3 regions of the Micromonospora sp. MH33 genome follow, and region 1 is predicted to be linked to each of the others. Evidence: riboswitches for the same ligand, from Rfam matches in the RefSeq annotation. Region 1 holds a riboswitch; each other region holds the start of a gene.
What was found. A riboswitch is a leader RNA that binds a small molecule or an ion and turns the genes downstream of it on or off. The one in region 1 is predicted to bind S-adenosylmethionine.

Region 2: linked by a shared signal. The riboswitch ahead of B0E53_RS09815 (aminotransferase class V-fold PLP-dependent enzyme) and the one ahead of B0E53_RS40200 (putative leader peptide) in region 1 are both predicted to bind S-adenosylmethionine.
Region 3: linked by a shared signal. The riboswitch ahead of thrC (threonine synthase) and the one ahead of B0E53_RS40200 (putative leader peptide) in region 1 are both predicted to bind S-adenosylmethionine.

The regions. Positions count from the first base shown of each region.
Region 1 covers NZ_MUYZ01000179.1:1,962-6,994, reverse strand. Annotated here, with positions in the region: gene B0E53_RS23645 (hypothetical protein) at 1-663, opposite strand, end outside; gene B0E53_RS23640 (NAD(P)/FAD-dependent oxidoreductase) at 857-2,332, shown strand; SAM riboswitch class IV at 2,401-2,511, shown strand; gene B0E53_RS40200 (putative leader peptide) at 2,544-2,675, shown strand; gene B0E53_RS23635 (ABC transporter substrate-binding protein) at 2,777-3,634, shown strand; gene B0E53_RS23630 (amino acid ABC transporter permease) at 3,671-4,450, shown strand; gene B0E53_RS23625 (amino acid ABC transporter ATP-binding protein) at 4,447-5,033, shown strand, end outside.
Region 2 covers NZ_MUYZ01000042.1:5,634-10,666, forward strand. Annotated here, with positions in the region: gene B0E53_RS09810 (FUSC family protein) at 1-1,006, shown strand, start outside; gene B0E53_RS09815 (aminotransferase class V-fold PLP-dependent enzyme) at 1,044-2,306, opposite strand; SAM riboswitch class IV at 2,358-2,478, opposite strand; gene B0E53_RS09820 (PrsW family intramembrane metalloprotease) at 2,502-3,983, shown strand; gene B0E53_RS37460 (hypothetical protein) at 4,008-4,175, opposite strand; gene B0E53_RS09825 (co-chaperone GroES) at 4,256-4,603, opposite strand; gene B0E53_RS09830 (AI-2E family transporter) at 4,755-5,033, shown strand, end outside.
Region 3 covers NZ_MUYZ01000183.1:3,345-8,377, reverse strand. Annotated here, with positions in the region: gene B0E53_RS23935 (DoxX family protein) at 1-318, shown strand, start outside; gene B0E53_RS23930 (DUF4232 domain-containing protein) at 392-1,042, opposite strand; gene B0E53_RS23925 (metalloregulator ArsR/SmtB family transcription factor) at 1,093-1,398, opposite strand; gene B0E53_RS23920 (DMT family transporter) at 1,489-2,454, shown strand; SAM riboswitch class I at 2,545-2,677, shown strand; gene thrC (threonine synthase) at 2,690-3,979, shown strand; gene B0E53_RS23910 (GNAT family N-acetyltransferase) at 4,277-5,033, shown strand, end outside.

The DNA of each region.
Region 1 (5,033 bases):
GACGATCCCGACCACCAGCCAGCGGCGCTGCTCGGCGTACCAGAACGCGGCCAGGGCGAGGCAGACGAAGAGCGACTCGGTCAGCGCGGCCTGGAACAGGAAAGCGGTCGGCAGGAGCAGCAGGTACCGGACGGCCCGCCGGCCGTCGCCCGGATCCTCGTCGCCGAGCAGCCGGGCCCCCAGCCGGTACGCGAACCAGAGCTGGAACAGCAGCGCCACGTTGGCGACCAGCAACAGCGCCCAGGCGGTGTGCCCGCCGAGCAGCGGCGCGAGGGGCCGGGCCAGGAACGGGTAGAGCAGTGGAAAGCCGAAGTCGTTCCACGGCCGGTCCAGCGGCAGCCGGGCCAGGTTGTCGTAGAGGAACGAGTCCCAGGCGAACCAGAGCGAGATCCAGCGGTGCGACGAGATCCGGTCCTGCTGGATCCGCGTCATCGTCTCGTCCGCGGGGGGCGCGCCGGGCACCCCGTCCCAGGCGGTCAGCACCAGCACCCCGACCAGGCTGAGCACCAGCTTCGAGCCGACGAAGACGGCGAGCACGAAGCCCCAGCGCGTGGGGATCCGGGTGACCAGCCGCCCGCCGGCCGACGCCAGCCGCCCCGGCACGCCCGACCACCGCGCCGGGGCGGGGCCGTCGGTCGTCCCGGCCCGCCGCTCGTCTCGCATCCCGCTCCCACCGGTCGCCCCGCGACCGACCCCCGGACCGGGAAACCGGCCCCGCATCCCCGTTCCGCCCCGGTTCACACCCGCCGGGCCCCGAACGGGTGACCCGGGCGTCGCGGATCGCGGGCGCAGGTGAGTCGGGGGGCAGGACGGGTAAGGGCGCTGCCGCATCGGCAGGCTGGCGGCGGAGGACGGCATGGGGGACGGCAACGGGACCGTGATCATCGGGGCGGGGCCCGCGGGGCTGACCGCCGCGTACGAGCTGCTGCGCCACGGCGAGCCGGTCCGGGTCTACGAGGCCGACGACGTGGTCGGCGGGATCAGCCGCACGGTGGAGCGGGACGGCTGGCGATTCGACATCGGCGGACACCGGTTCTTCACCAAGGTCTCCCGAGTGGAGGACTTCTGGCACGAGATCCTCCCCGACGAGGACTTCCTGCTCCGGCCGCGGATGAGCCGGATCTACTACCGGGGCGCGCTCTACGACTACCCGCTCAACGCCGGCAACGCGCTGCGCAACCTCGGCCTGCTGGAGGCGCTGCGCTGCGTCGGCTCGTACGGGCGGGCCCGGCTGCGCCCGCCGAAGGACCAGTCGCACTTCGAGGGCTGGGTGTCGGCCCGGTTCGGCTGGCGGCTCTACTCGATCTTCTTCAAGACGTACACCGAAAAGGTCTGGGGGATGCCGGCCGACCAGTTGCAGGCCGACTGGGCCGCCCAGCGGATCAAGAACCTGTCGCTCTCCACCGCGGTGCTCAACGCGCTGCTGCCCCGGCGCAACCGCAAGGACGTGACCAGCCTCATCGAGGAGTTCCAGTACCCGAAGCACGGCCCCGGGATGATGTGGGAGCGCTGTACCGAGGAGGTGGAGAAGCGGGGCGGCACGGTCCGCACCAACACCTGGGTGACCGAGGTGCACCGGGACCCGGCGCGGCGGCGGGCCACCGCCGTCACGGTGGTCGACGCCGGGGGCGAGCGCACCGAACCGGCCGACCACGTGATCTCCTCGATGCCGATCTCCGCGTTGGTGCGGGCCATGCAGCCGGAGGCCCCGCCGGAGGTACGGGCCGCCGCCGACGACCTGCGCTACCGGGACTTCCTGACCGTCGCGCTGGTGGTGCCCGAGGAGTTCTCGTTCCCGGACAACTGGATCTACGTGCACGACCCGGCCGCCAAGGTGGGCCGGATCCAGAACTTCGGCTCCTGGTCGCCGTACCTGGTCAAGGACGGGCGGACCTGCCTGGGGCTGGAGTACTTCGTCTTCGAGGACGACGAGATGTGGCGGACCCCGGACGCGGACCTGGTCGCCTTCGCCACCGCCGAACTGGAGCGGCTGGGCCTGGTCCGGCCCGGCTGCGTGGAGGCCGGCTACGTGGTCCGGATGCCGAAGGCGTACCCGGTCTACGACGAGCGCTACCAGCACAACGTGGACGTGATCCGGAACTGGCTGGCCCGGGAGGTGCCGAACGTGCACCCGGTGGGGCGCAACGGGATGCACCGCTACAACAACGCCGACCACTCGATGCTCACCGCGATGCTGGCCGCCGAGAACATCGCCCACGGCGCCGGCCACGACGTCTGGACGGTCAACGTCGAGCAGGACTACCACGAGCAGAAGAGCCGGTCCCGGCACGGCACCGGCCGCGACGCCCCGGTCATGCCGACTCGCCGGTAAGGCACGGGCGTGAGCACGGTCATAACGGCTGGACGTCCGGGGTGGCGCTGCTGCTAGCCTTCTCGGCAGGTCATGAGCGCCAGCGTCAAGCCCCGGCTCGCTGGCCGGCAACCCTCCTCCGCGGTGGGGTGCCCCGGGTGAGGACCAGGCACCGGCAGCCGCCGGTGCAAGCGTGGCCTGGTACCCAGGTCATCACCGACCAGAGGGAACCATGTCTGCTCAGCTCCGCACCCCGCCGGCCGACGGCATCGCCTATCCGGCGCGTTTCGCGCTGGTCAAGCGGCGGCACGTCGACCTGATGCGGGTGAGCAGCGACGCCTGTCGCCGCGCCGACGCGCGCTGAGCGCCACTCCCCCACCTTCCGCACCATCCCTTCCGGCTCGCCCGCCTCGGGCGCGCCGTCGGCGGCGTGCGCCCACGCCGCCCCGGACCCTGGAGACACCTGTGCGAATCCGTTCCGCCCTGACCCGCGCCGCCGCGCTCGGCGCCGCCGCCGTGCTCGCCGCCACCGCCCTCACCGCCTGCGGTGACGACGGCGCCACCAGCGAGGCCGCCAACCCGTACGGCCTGCTCCAGGCCGGCGTGCTGCGGGCCGGCACGCTCACCGACGCGCCGCCGAACGTGTACCTGAAGGACGGCAAGTTCACCGGCTTCGACAACGACCTGCTCACCGCGGTAGCCGCGAAGGCCGGCCTGAAGGTGGAGTTCGTCGGCACCGACTTCTCCGCCCTGCTCTCCCAGGTCAACAACCACAAGTTCGACGTGGGCAGCTCCTCCATCACCATCACCGAGGCCCGGAAGAAGACCGTCGACTTCGGCAACGGCTACGACTTCGGCTACTTCGGGCTCGACGTGCCGGCCGGCTCCCCGATCACCGGCTTCGACCAGCTCGCCGGCAAGCGGGTCGTCGTCGTGCAGGGCACCGTGCAGGACGACTACGCCACGCGGGAGAACCTGAACCCGGTCCGGGTGCCCGACTACAACGGCGCGGTCAACCAGCTCAAGGCCGGCACGGCCGACGCCTGGATCGCCCCGGCCGAGATCGGCGACAAGTCCGCCGCGGACAGCAACGGCAAGATCACGGTGGCCGCGAAGCAGCTCAGCCCGGCCCCGACCGCGTACGCGGTGGCCAAGGGCAACGACAAGCTGCGCGAGGCGCTGAACAAGGGCCTCGACGAGGTGATCGCCGACGGCACCTGGACCAAGCTCCAGGCGCAGTACTACCCGGGCCGGCCGATCCCGGCCGACTTCAAGCCGGGCAGCGGCACGGTCACCGTGCCGTCGCCGTCGGCGGCTTCCTGACCCGGAACGACTGAGACGAGCGGGGCGGACGGAGACATGGATCCACTGAGCACCCTGTGGGAGACCTTCTTCGACTGGGACGCCATGCGCGAGGCGCTGCCCGAGATGCTCACCGTCGGGCTGCCCAACACGCTGATCCTGGCGGTCTCCGCCGCCCTGCTCGGCTCGGTGCTGGGCATGCTGCTGGCCGTGGCGGGCATCTCGCGTACCCGATGGTTGCGGTGGCCGGCCCGGGTCTACACCGACGTGTTCCGCGGCCTGCCGGCAGCGGCGACCATCCTGCTCATCGGTGTCGGCCTGGCGCCGCTGGGCATGCAGGTGTGGGGTCCGAACCCGTACCCGCTCGGCGTGCTGGCGCTGTCGCTGATCGCCGCCGCCTACATCGGAGAGATCTTCCGCGCCGGCATCCAGAGCGTGGAGGCCGCCCAGCTGGAGGGGGCCCGGGCGCTCGGCTTCTCCTGGGGCGAGGCGATGCGCCTGGTCATCGTGCCGCAGGGCGTACGCCGGGTGCTGCCGGCCTGGGTCAACCAGCTCATCGCGCTGATCAAGGACTCCAGCCTGGTCTACTTCCTCGGCCTGGTGGCCAGCCAGCGGGAGCTGTTCCGGATCGGCCAGGACTACGCGGCCACCACCGGCAACGAGTCCGCGCTGCTGCTGGCCGGCCTGTTCTACCTGGTGCTGACCGTGCCGCTGACCCACGCGGTCAACTGGATCGACCGGCGGCTGCGGCAGGGCCGGGCGGTGGCCGCCCCCGACCTGGACGTCGAACTCGACCCCGCCGGTGCGCCGGCGCCGACCGGAAAGGACCCGCGATGACCACCGCCACCGCCACCTCGGTCAGCCTGGCCGTCCGCGACGTGCACCTGGCCTTCGGGCGGCACCAGGTCCTGCGCGGCGCCGACCTCGAAGTGGCCCGGGGCGGGACGGCCTGCGTCATCGGCCCGTCCGGCTCCGGCAAGTCGACGCTGCTGCGGACGATCAACCGGCTCATCGAGCCGGACCGGGGCGACGTGCTGCTGGACGGGCGCAGCGTGCTGGGCGACGACCCGGACGCGCTGCGCCAGCGGATCGGCATGGTGTTCCAGCAGTTCAACCTCTTCCCGCACATGACCGTGCTGCGCAACCTCACCCTCGCGCTACGCAAGCTCAAGAAGCTCCCCGAGGACGAGGCCGTGCGGGTGGCCCGCGCCCAGCTCGACCTGGTCGGGCTGGCCCACAAGGCCGACGTCCGGCCGGCGCAGCTCTCCGGCGGTCAGCAGCAGCGGGTGGCCATCGCCCGGGCCCTCGCGCTGCGGCCGCAGGTGATGCTCTTCGACGAGGCCACCTCGGCGCTCGACCCCGAGCTGGTCAAGGGGGTGCTCGCGGTGATGGCCGACCTCGCGGCCGCCGGCATGACCAT
Region 2 (5,033 bases), on a different contig from region 1:
GGCGGTCGGCACCCTGGCCGCCTCGGTCGGCCAGCGGTTCCGCCGGACCGTCGAGCTGATCATCGGGGTGGCGGTCGGGGTGTTCGTCGGCGATCTGCTGATCTACTTCCTGGGCACCGGCGCCTGGCAGCTCGGCCTGGTGGTCACCGCGGCGATCCTGCTGACCGTCTTCGCCGGGGCGAGCGTGGCCATCGTGATCCAGGCGGCGGCCACCGCGGTGCTGATCGTGACGCTCAGCCCGTCCACCCAGAATCTGGAGATACCCCGTTTCGTCGACGCCTTCATCGGCGGCGGCATCGCGCTGCTGGTCACCGCGATCCTGCTGCCGCTCAACCCGCTACGCGTGATCAACCGGGCGGCCCGGCCGGCGCTGGACCTGCTCGCCGGGCAACTCGACGCCTGCGCGGAGGCGCTGCGCAACCGGGACCGGGGGGTGGCCCAGCGGGCGCTGTTCCGGCTCCGGGAGAACAAGGAGGAGTTGGCCGCGCTCTCGGAGGCCATCGAGGGGGCCAAGGAGACCATCACCATCTCCCCGGCCCGCTGGCACCGGCGGGACGAGCTGACCCACTACGCCGAGGCGGCGGAACCGATCGACCGGGCGATGCGGAACAGCGGCACGCTGATCCGCCGCTCGGTCACCATCATCGAGGACGAGGAGCCCGTCCCCGAGACGATGCCCGACTCGATCGCCCACCTGGCCGAGTCGGTACGCCTGCTGCGGCACGAGTTCGCCGTCGGGGAGGAGCCGGAGAAGGCCCGGGAGCGGTCGCTGCGCGCGGTCAGCGAGGCCGGCCGGGCGTACGCCGAGGGGGTTGGTTTCTCCGGCAGCGTGGTGATCGCCCAGGTGCGGACCACGGCGAGCGACCTCATGGTGGCCTCCGGCATCGAGCAGGAGGAGGCGAACCGCCTGGTCCGCCAGGCGTTCGGCGACCGCGAGCAGCGCTCCGGCGAAACCACCGAACAAAGCCCCACCCCCAAACCCCCCACCGCACCCCCCGTCGGCTGACCCACCACCCCCGCCCTCACTCGCCCACAGTCCCGGGTCAGGGGAGGGTGGACAGGGCGGTCAGGAGGGTTTCCACGTCGGTTTCGGTCGTGCCGAGGCCCAGGCTGGCGCGGATGGCGGTGGGGGGCAGGTCGTCGCGGCCGCTGCGGGTGGCCGCCTCGGTCAGCAGGCGGCGGGCGAGCGGGTGGGCGCAGAACAGGCCGTCCCGGACGCCGATCCGGTGTGCGGTCGCCAGGTGGGCGGCCACCTCGGCGGAGTCCCGGCCGGCGACCACGAAGCTGACGATGCCCACCCGGGGCGCGTCCGGCCCGAAGGTGCGCAGCTCCACCACGTGCGGCAGGGCGGCGATGCCCGCCCGGAGCCGGCCCAGCAGCGCCTGCTCGCGGGAGTGCAGCGCGTCCCGGTCCGCGGCGGCCAGCGCCGCGCAGACCGCCGCCAGGGCCACCGCGCCGAGCAGGTTCGGGGTGCCCGCCTCGTGCCGGGCCGGGCCGGTGGCCCAGCGCACCTCGTGGGTGCCGGCCCCGACGTGGCTGGTGGCCCCGCCGCCGGCCAGGTACGGCGGTGCCGCGTCCAGCCAGTCCGCCCGCCCCACCAGCACGCCCGCGCCGAACGGGGCGTACAGCTTGTGGGCGGAGAGGGCCAGGTAGTCGACGTCCAGCGCGGCCAGGTCCACCGGGGTGTGCGGTGCCAGCTGGGCGGCGTCCACCAGGATCCGGGCGCCGTGCCGGCGGGCCACCCGGGCCAGCTCGGCCACCGGCCAGCGTTCCCCGGTCACGTTGCTCGCGCCGGTCACCGCCACCAGCACCGGCAGCCCCGGCCGGGCGTCGCGGGACAGCTCGGCCAGCGCGGCGTCGAGGGAGCGGACCGCGCCGCCCGGGCCGTCCGGCACCGGGAGCCGGACCGAGCCGCGCGGCCAGGGGAGCAGGTTGGCGTGGTGCTCGCCGGCGAAGGTGACCACCGTGGTGCCGGCGGGCAGCGCCCGGGCCAGCAGGTTCAGCGCGTCGGTGGTGTTCCGGGTGAAGATCACGTGGTCGTCGGGGCGGCCGCCGACAAAGTCGGCCACGGTCTGCCGGGCCCGCTCGTAGGCCAGCGTGCAGCGCCGCGACAGCGCGCCGGCGCCCCGGTGCACGCTCGCGTACCAGGGCAGCAGTTCGGCCACCGCGTCGGCCGCGGCCCGCGCGCACGGCGCGCTGGCCGCGTGGTCCAGGTTGATCTCCCCCGGTACGCCGAGCACGCCGAGCGGGTCCGGCCGGCTCGGAGTGGACAGCGTGGGCAGCGAGGGTACGAGGGTGACGGTCATGCCGGAGCCTTCCGGGTCCAGGGGACCCCGGGTGGGTGGGCACCGGGACGGGGTCCGCGCTTGCCCAGCACGCGGTTCGGGCTGGGCCCGGTCATCACCCGGGGCACCCCACCGCGAACTCGACGAGGGTTGCCGGCCAGCAAGCCGGGGCTTGACGCTGGCACTCGTGACCTGTCCGGGAGCATAGCGGTCGCGATGCGGCCGGACCAGTGGGTCGCGGGTGACTACGCTGACCGCATGGCCGTCACCCCGCCCGGCGGAGCCCTGCCGCCGCCGCCGACCGCGCCCGCCGTCCCGCCGGGGTCGCCGGCTCCCCGGATGCCGCTGCGCCGGCTCGGCTGGCGGCGGTTCCTGGCGCTGGCCGGGGTGGTGCTGCTGATCGCCGCCGGCGCGGTCTTCATGGTCTTCACCCTGGGCGAAAGCCTCGGCGCGGAGGCGCTGCTGGTCGGCGTGATCGCGGCGATCCTGCCGGTGCCGGTGCTGGTCTCCTGCTTCCTCTGGCTCGACCGCTACGAGCCCGAGCCGCTGAAGTACCTGATCTTCTGCTTCGCCTGGGGCGCGTTCGTCTCCACCGCCATCTCGCTGCTGGTCAACGAGACCGGTGCCCGGCTGTTCAAGGACTGGGGGCTGCCGGCGGCGCTGACCGCCGTGCTGGTCGCCCCGTTCATCGAGGAACTGACCAAGGCGGCCGGGCCGCTGCTGCTGCTGATCTTCCGCCGCCGGGAGTTCTCCGGGGTCACCGACGGCCTGGTCTACTGCGGGCTCTCCGCGGTCGGCTTCGCCATGGTGGAGAACATCCTCTACCTGGGCGGGTACGGCTACCGCGCCGGCGTCCAGGAGTACGGGCCGGCCACCGGCGCGCGTCAGGTCATCGCCATCTTCATCGTGCGGATCCTGCTCTTCGGTTTCGCCCACCCGCTGTTCACCTCGATGACCGGCGTGGGGCTGGGGGTCGCCGCGCGTACCGCGGACCGGCGGGTGCGCTTCCTCGCTCCGATCGCCGGCCTGCTGCTGGCCATGATGTTGCACGGCACCTGGAACCTGCTGCCCTCACTGGCCGCCGCCACCGGCCAGCCGCTGATCGCGCTCTACGGCTACATCGGCGTGATGGTGCCGATCTTCTTCGGCATGGTGGGGCTGGCCGTCTGGCTGCGTGCCTGGGAGGGGCGGCTCACCGAGCGCACCCTGCCCGACTACGTCCGGGCCGGCTGGCTCACCCCGCCCGAGGTGGCCGCGCTGGGCAGTCTCGGCCGGCGGCACGCCGCCCGGACCTGGGCCCGGCGGGTGGCCGGTGACGGCGGGGTGCGGGCGATGCGCGGCTACCAGTTCGCCGCCACCCGGCTGGCGCTGCTGCGCGACGGGATGCGCCGGGGGCTGGACCGCAAGCCCGCCGAGCGGGACCGGACGGCGCGGGAGGAACGGGAGCTGCTGGACGCGATCGGGGCGTACCGGGCGTTCTTCGTGGGCCGTGACCCGCAGGCGCCGGTCGGGGTCTGGGACGGGCAGCGCTACCACCTGCGCTTCCCCGACGGGTCGCAGCGCGCGGTCGAGGCCCCGGACGAGCCGGTGGTGCCGATCCCGGTGGTGCTGGCCCCGCCACCGCCGCCCGCCTCTCCGGCCGGCTACGGCCCGCCCGGCTGGCCCGGCCATCGCCCCGCCTGGCCCCCGCACGCCTGAACGAACCGTCCCGGGGCCGGCTCCTCAGGTCATCAGGCCGGTGAGAAAGTCGCCGAGACCCTGGGCGATGGCCATGAGGGCCACCCCGATCCCCTTGAACAGCTGGGCCGCGCCGTCCGGCCGGAACGCCATGAAGTAGATCAGGAACGCGAGGAATCCCCAGGCAAGTATCTTCTTGATGACTACCGGCATGATCCCTCCCCAGGGCGCTGTCGTGCCTGGGGCTTCCCGCCGGGCAGCGGTACAAACGGCGCCCGCGGCGCGGGCGGCGCCTACAGGTAGAGGCCGCTCGATCCGGTCGGCTCGTTCTCCACCCGCTCGGCCGCGACGGCGTGCACGTCCCGCTCGCGCAGCAGGACGTACGCCCGGCCGTGCAGCTCGACCTCGGAGCGGTCGTCCGGGTCGAACAGCACCCGGTCGCCGGAGACGACGGAGCGGACGTTCGGGCCCACGCCCACCGCGGTGGCCCAGGCCAGCCGCTTGCCGACGGCGGCGGTGGCCGGGATGACGATGCCGGCGGTGGAGCGGCGTTCCCCCTCGCCGTTCTCGGTACGCACCAGCACGCGGTCGTGCAGCAGGCGGATCGGAAGGCCGGCGTCGAGGTCCTGGTCGGCGGTCACGCGAAGACGCTACCGCGTGCCCGGTCGTCGGTGCCGGCGTGGTTGGGCGGAGCGGCAGGGGGGCAAGTCTGGCGCAGCCGCCCTAGGGTGGGGCGGACAGACGTATCCTGTCCCCCTGTCTCGGGGGCGGACCAGTTTGCGGGAGGTGCGCTTGAGCCGCTTCGAGCGGATGCGTGGACGGCTCCGCCGCGCGTACGAGTCCGGCCGCGAGTCGGCGCGGGCCCGGCGGGCCGATCCGGACCGGTCGGCGGAGGAGTCGGGCACGGCCTCGCCCTCCTCGCCGGGCCCGGCCGCGCCCCCGGCGGCGCCCGTGGTGGACGCGGAGCCGCCGGCCCCCGTGCACGCCTCGACCACCAGCCAGGACGACGTGGAGGTGCCGCACGCGCTGCGGATCGCCGCGGCCTGGTGCTGGCGGCTCATCGTGGTCGGC
Region 3 (5,033 bases), on a different contig from region 1:
GCGGTCCCGGTCGGCGAGTGGCCGGGCTGGTGGGCCGCGCTGATCCAGCTCGTCTGCGGCGCGTTGGTGCTCGTCGGCCTGTTCACCCGGCCCGCGGCGCTGCTCGCCTCCGGCTCGATGGCGTACGCGTACTTCATGGTGCACCAGCCGGACGGCCTGCTGCCGCTGCGCAACGGCGGCGAGCCGGCCGCCCTCTTCTGCTGGTCGTTCCTGCTCGTCGCGGTGCTCGGCCCGGGCACCTGGGCCCTGGACGCCCTGCTCTCCCGGCCCCGCGGGGTGGCCACCGAACCCGCCGCGCGCCCCTCGGTCCCGGCCTGACGCCCGCGATCCTGGTAGGAGGTGGCCCCTGCCCCGGGGGTCGTTTCCTGCCAGGATCTGGCGAGGATGAGCCTCAGAGGCGGCTGTCGGGGGTGGGCGCCGAGGAGGGTAGGTCGCTCGGGGCGGGTGGCTGGGTCGAGGACGGGCCGTCGTACCGCTTCCAGGCGCTGACGCCGAGGCGGCCGGTGTTGCCGAGGTCGATCGGCCCGTCCAGCTCGACCGGGTACGCGGGCCGGCCCCGCACCGGGGCCACGTCGAGGTAGGCGCCGTTGCTGGCGACCACCGTGGCGTCGGTGACCAGGTTGCGCCAGAGCAGCGCGGCGGTGGCCCGCTCGCCGGGGCGCAGGACGATCCGGGTGGGCGGGTGGTCGAAGCCGGCGGTGATCGGGCGCGCGCCGGGGATGACCTGGACGGTCAGCGGGTCCCGGTCGGCGTCCCGGAGGCTCGGCGCCGGATGGCCCTCCAGCACGTACGGCCGGTCGCCGCAGTTGACCAGTTCCAGGCCCATCGCCCGCAGGCCCATGGCGGCGTCCACCCCGAGTTCGGTGATGCGGATCCCCTCGGGCGAGCAGGCCGGCGCGGGCGGTGCGGTGCTGGCGGCCGGGGTGGGCCGGGCCGGTTCGCTCGGGCCGCCGGACGCGCGGTCGGGCGCCGGCGCGGGGGCGCACGCGGCGAGCAGCACCACGCCCGCCAGCGCTCCGAGCCGTGCCGCCGCCGTCCGCATCCGGCGATCATTCCAGCCGGTGGCCGCCCGGCGCTGCCCGGACACCGGGATCAGGCGCGGGCGGGCGCGGCGAGGACCGCGTCGAGCAGTCCCGGGTAGAGGCGGTCCAGCTCGTCGCGGCGCAGCCGCACGTAGCGGCTGGTGCCGGCGACCCGGGTCCGGGTCAGGCCGGCCTCGCGCAGCACCTTGAGGTGATGGCTGCGGGTCGCCTTGGAGACGCCGAACTCGAAGGTGCCGCAGGCGTACTCACCGCCCTGGGCGAGGGCGCGCACGATCTGCAGCCGGACGTCGTCGGCCAGGGCGGCCAGCACGGCGGTGACCGGCACCTCGCGCAGTTCGGGTTCGTGCAGCTCCATGTGACCAGGGTAACCCATGTTCGACATCTGTCGAACAACCTCCTAGAGTCGGCTCCGTTGGTTCGACGATACTCGAACATTGGAGCCACGATGCGTTTCCGTTCGGCCGCCTTCCCGCTCTTCGCCGTGGTGAGCTGGGGCGTCATGTTCCCCGTGCTGGCCAGCGCGCTCACCCGGGTGGACGCGCTCAACCTGACCACCGCCCGGTACCTGCTCGCCACCGCCGTGCTGCTCGCCCTGCTGCTGGCCCGCGAGGGACGGGCCGCGCTGCGGGTGCGGCGGCGCGCCACCGAGGTGGTGCTGCTCGGGGTGCTCGGGTTCGCCGGCTTCAACGTGCTGACCAACCTCGCCCTCGGCCACGCCACCCCGCAGCAGATCGCCCTCTTCGCCTCCGGCACCCCGCTGGTCACCCAGCTCGTCCGCTGGGCGCGCGACGGCGTACGCCCCCGGCCGGCGCTGCTCGGCCTCTCCCTGGTCGCCCTGCTCGGCGTCGGTCTGGTGATCACCCGGGGCCGGCTGGACGGGCTGGACCAGTTCGGCGTCGGCGCGCTGCTCATGGTCGGCGCGGTGCTCGGCTGGGCCGTCTACACGCACGGCGCGAGCCGGTTCACCGAGTGGTCGCCGCTGCGCTACACCGCCCTGACCTCCGTGGCCGGCCTGCTCGCCATGCTCGCCGTCAGCGCCGTGGCCGACGTCACCGGCCTCCAGCACCTGCCGGCCGCCGCCGACCTCGTCGCGGTGGCCCCGCAACTGGCGTACGCCGTGGTGGTCGCCGCCGTCCTCGCGGTGCTGGCCTGGAACACCGGGGTCCGGCGGCTCGGCGTGGCCGACGCGGCGCTGTTCATGAACCTGGTCCCGGTGACCACGTTCGCGGTGCAGATCCTGCGCGGCTACCGTCCCGGCGCGGTGGAACTGGTCGGCGCGGCGCTGACCATCGCCGCCCTGGTGGCCGCGAACCTGGCCACCCGTACCCGGAAGGCGCCCACGGCCGCGGCGGCGGTCGCGGTGACCGACCGTGCGGCGGTGATCGAGCCGGTCGCGGTCGTCGCGCGCTGACCCCGGGGCCGGCGGGGCCGGAGCTCACACCGTGGGAACCCGGCTCCGCCGCGCCCCGGCGCCCGCATAGACTCGGCGGCACAACTGCATACCTCATCCAGAGGGGCTGAGGGATACGGCCCGATGACGCCCCGGCAACCACCCGCGCGCTCGACGACGAGCGACGGCGGGCAGGTGCCAATTCCGTCCCCGCCGCACCCGGCGATGCGGGGAAAGATGAGAGGAAATCCTCGACATGACGTCGACGCTTCCCGCCGCCTCCGGCATCGACACCAGCCTCAGCCCGGCCCGCGCCCTGGTCTGTCGCGCCTGCTCCGCGCGCTACCCGCTGGCCGCCCAGCACGCCTGCTACGAGTGTTTCGGCCCGCTGGAGGTCGACTACGACACCGCCGCGCTGGCCGCCGTCACCCGCGAGCAGATCGAGGCCGGCCCGGACAACCTCTGGCGGTACGCCGCCCTGCTCCCCGCCGGCCAGGACCCGGCGACCCGGGTCACCCTCGACCCGGGGCTGACGCCGCTGGTCGCCGCCCCGCACCTCGCCGCCGAGCTGGGCATCACCGCCCCGCTCTGGGTCAAGGACGACAGCGGCAACCCGACCCACTCCTTCAAGGACCGGGTGGTCTCGGTGGCGCTGACCGCGGCCCGGGCCCTCGGGTTCACCCGCTACGCCTGCGCCTCGACCGGCAACCTGGCCAACTCGGTGGCCGCCCACGCGGCCCGGGCGGGGGTGCCCTCGGTGGTCTTCATCCCCAGCGACCTGGAGCAGGGCAAGGTGGTGACCACCGCCGTCTACGGCGGCGACCTGGTCGCCATCGACGGCTCGTACGACGACGTGAACCGGCTCTGCGGCGAGCTGGTGGAGACCGACGAGTTCGAGGACACCGCGTTCGTCAACGTGAACGTGCGGCCCTACTACGCGGAGGGCTCGAAGACCCTCGGCTACGAGGTGGCCGAGCAGCTCGGCTGGCGGATCCCGGCCCAGGTGGTCATCCCGATGGCCAGCGGCGAGCTGCTCACCAAGATCGACAAGGCGTTCTCCGAGCTGGTCGAGATCGGGCTGGTCGAGGCGCCGGCCGGCGGCTGGAAGGTGTTCGGCGCGCAGTCCGCCGGCTGCAACCCGATCGCCACGGCGCTGCACGCCGACACCGACACCATCGTCCCGGTCAAGCCGACCGGGATCGCCAAGTCGCTGAACATCGGCGACCCGGCCGCCGGCCTCTACGCGCTGGAGGCGGTCCGCCGCACCGGCGGCTGGATGGAGTACGCCGACGACGACGAGATCCGCGCCGGCATCCGGCTGCTCGCCCGGACCACCGGGGTCTTCGCCGAGACGGCCGGCGGCGTCACCGTGGCGGTGCTGCGCAAGCTGGTCGAGGCCGGCCGGCTCGACCCCACGGCGGAGACGGTCGTGTTCAACACGGGCGAGGGCCTCAAGACCCTCGACGCGGTCGCCGCCGAGGTCGGTCCCACGCACCGCATCAAGCCCAGCCTCCGCGCCGCCCGCGACGCCGGCCTCCTCTCCTGACCCGGCCCCCGACTCGTCCGGGCGGGGGAGGGGCGGATCGCCCGGGCGGGGGATTGGGGTGATCCGTTGGGTAACTGGCTTTTCGCTGTGAGTGTGGAAAACGCGCCGACAAGGACTTGACGGCAGGAATTGGACGGCGCAAGATGCTCCGTGCGGGAGGGCATCCGCCGGAGACTTTTCAAGTTCTTGCGACCCAACGCCGGAGGCGTTGTGCGGACGTCCCTCCCGACCAACGTCCGAAGGGGCCGGCGGAAAACCGCTGGCCCCTTCGCTGTCGGCTGGGCCAGGCTCACGGGCATGGGCATCTCCGTCTCCCCCCTCGACCCCGCCGACCAGGCGACCCTCGACGCCGTCTACCGGACGGCCGTCGCGGCCCAGGCCGTGGACGAGCCGGACCTCCCACCGCTGTGCCGGCGCCGGTTCGAGGCGCCGCTGCGGCACCCGATGCCGGGCGTCGACACCCGCTGGTGGGTGGCGCGCCTCGACGGGGTGCCCGCCGGCTGGCTCCGGCTGTACCTGCACACCCTCGACAACACCGACAACGCCAGCGTCGAGCTGGTGGTGGACCCCGCGTACCGGCGGCGCGGGGTGGGGCGCGCCCTGCACGAGCACGGGCTGCGGCTGCTGCGCGAGCGCGGCGGCAAGCGGCTGGTCGGTTCGACGGTCAGCCCGCTGCCGGGGGAGGAGGGGCGGGAGCTGCCCGGGGCGGCCTTCGCCGCCGCCGTCGGCGCGAAGCCGGCGCTCGCCGACGTGCGCCGCCGGCTGGACGTCACCGCGCTCGACCGGCCGCGCCTGGCCGGCCTGCTCGCCGAGGCCGGCACGGCCGCCGCCGGCTACCGCACGGTCCGCTGGTCGAACCGCACCCCCGAGGAGTACGTCGCCGACGTCGCCTACCTGGAGGGGCGGCTGCTGGTGGACGCGCCCCTCGGTGACCTCGGATGGGAGCAGGAGAAGGTCGACGCCGAGCGGATCCGCGGCACGGAGCGGGCCCTCGACGCGCGCGGGGTCCGCCGGTACAGCGTCGGGGCGGTGCATGAGGCGTCCGGCCGGCTGG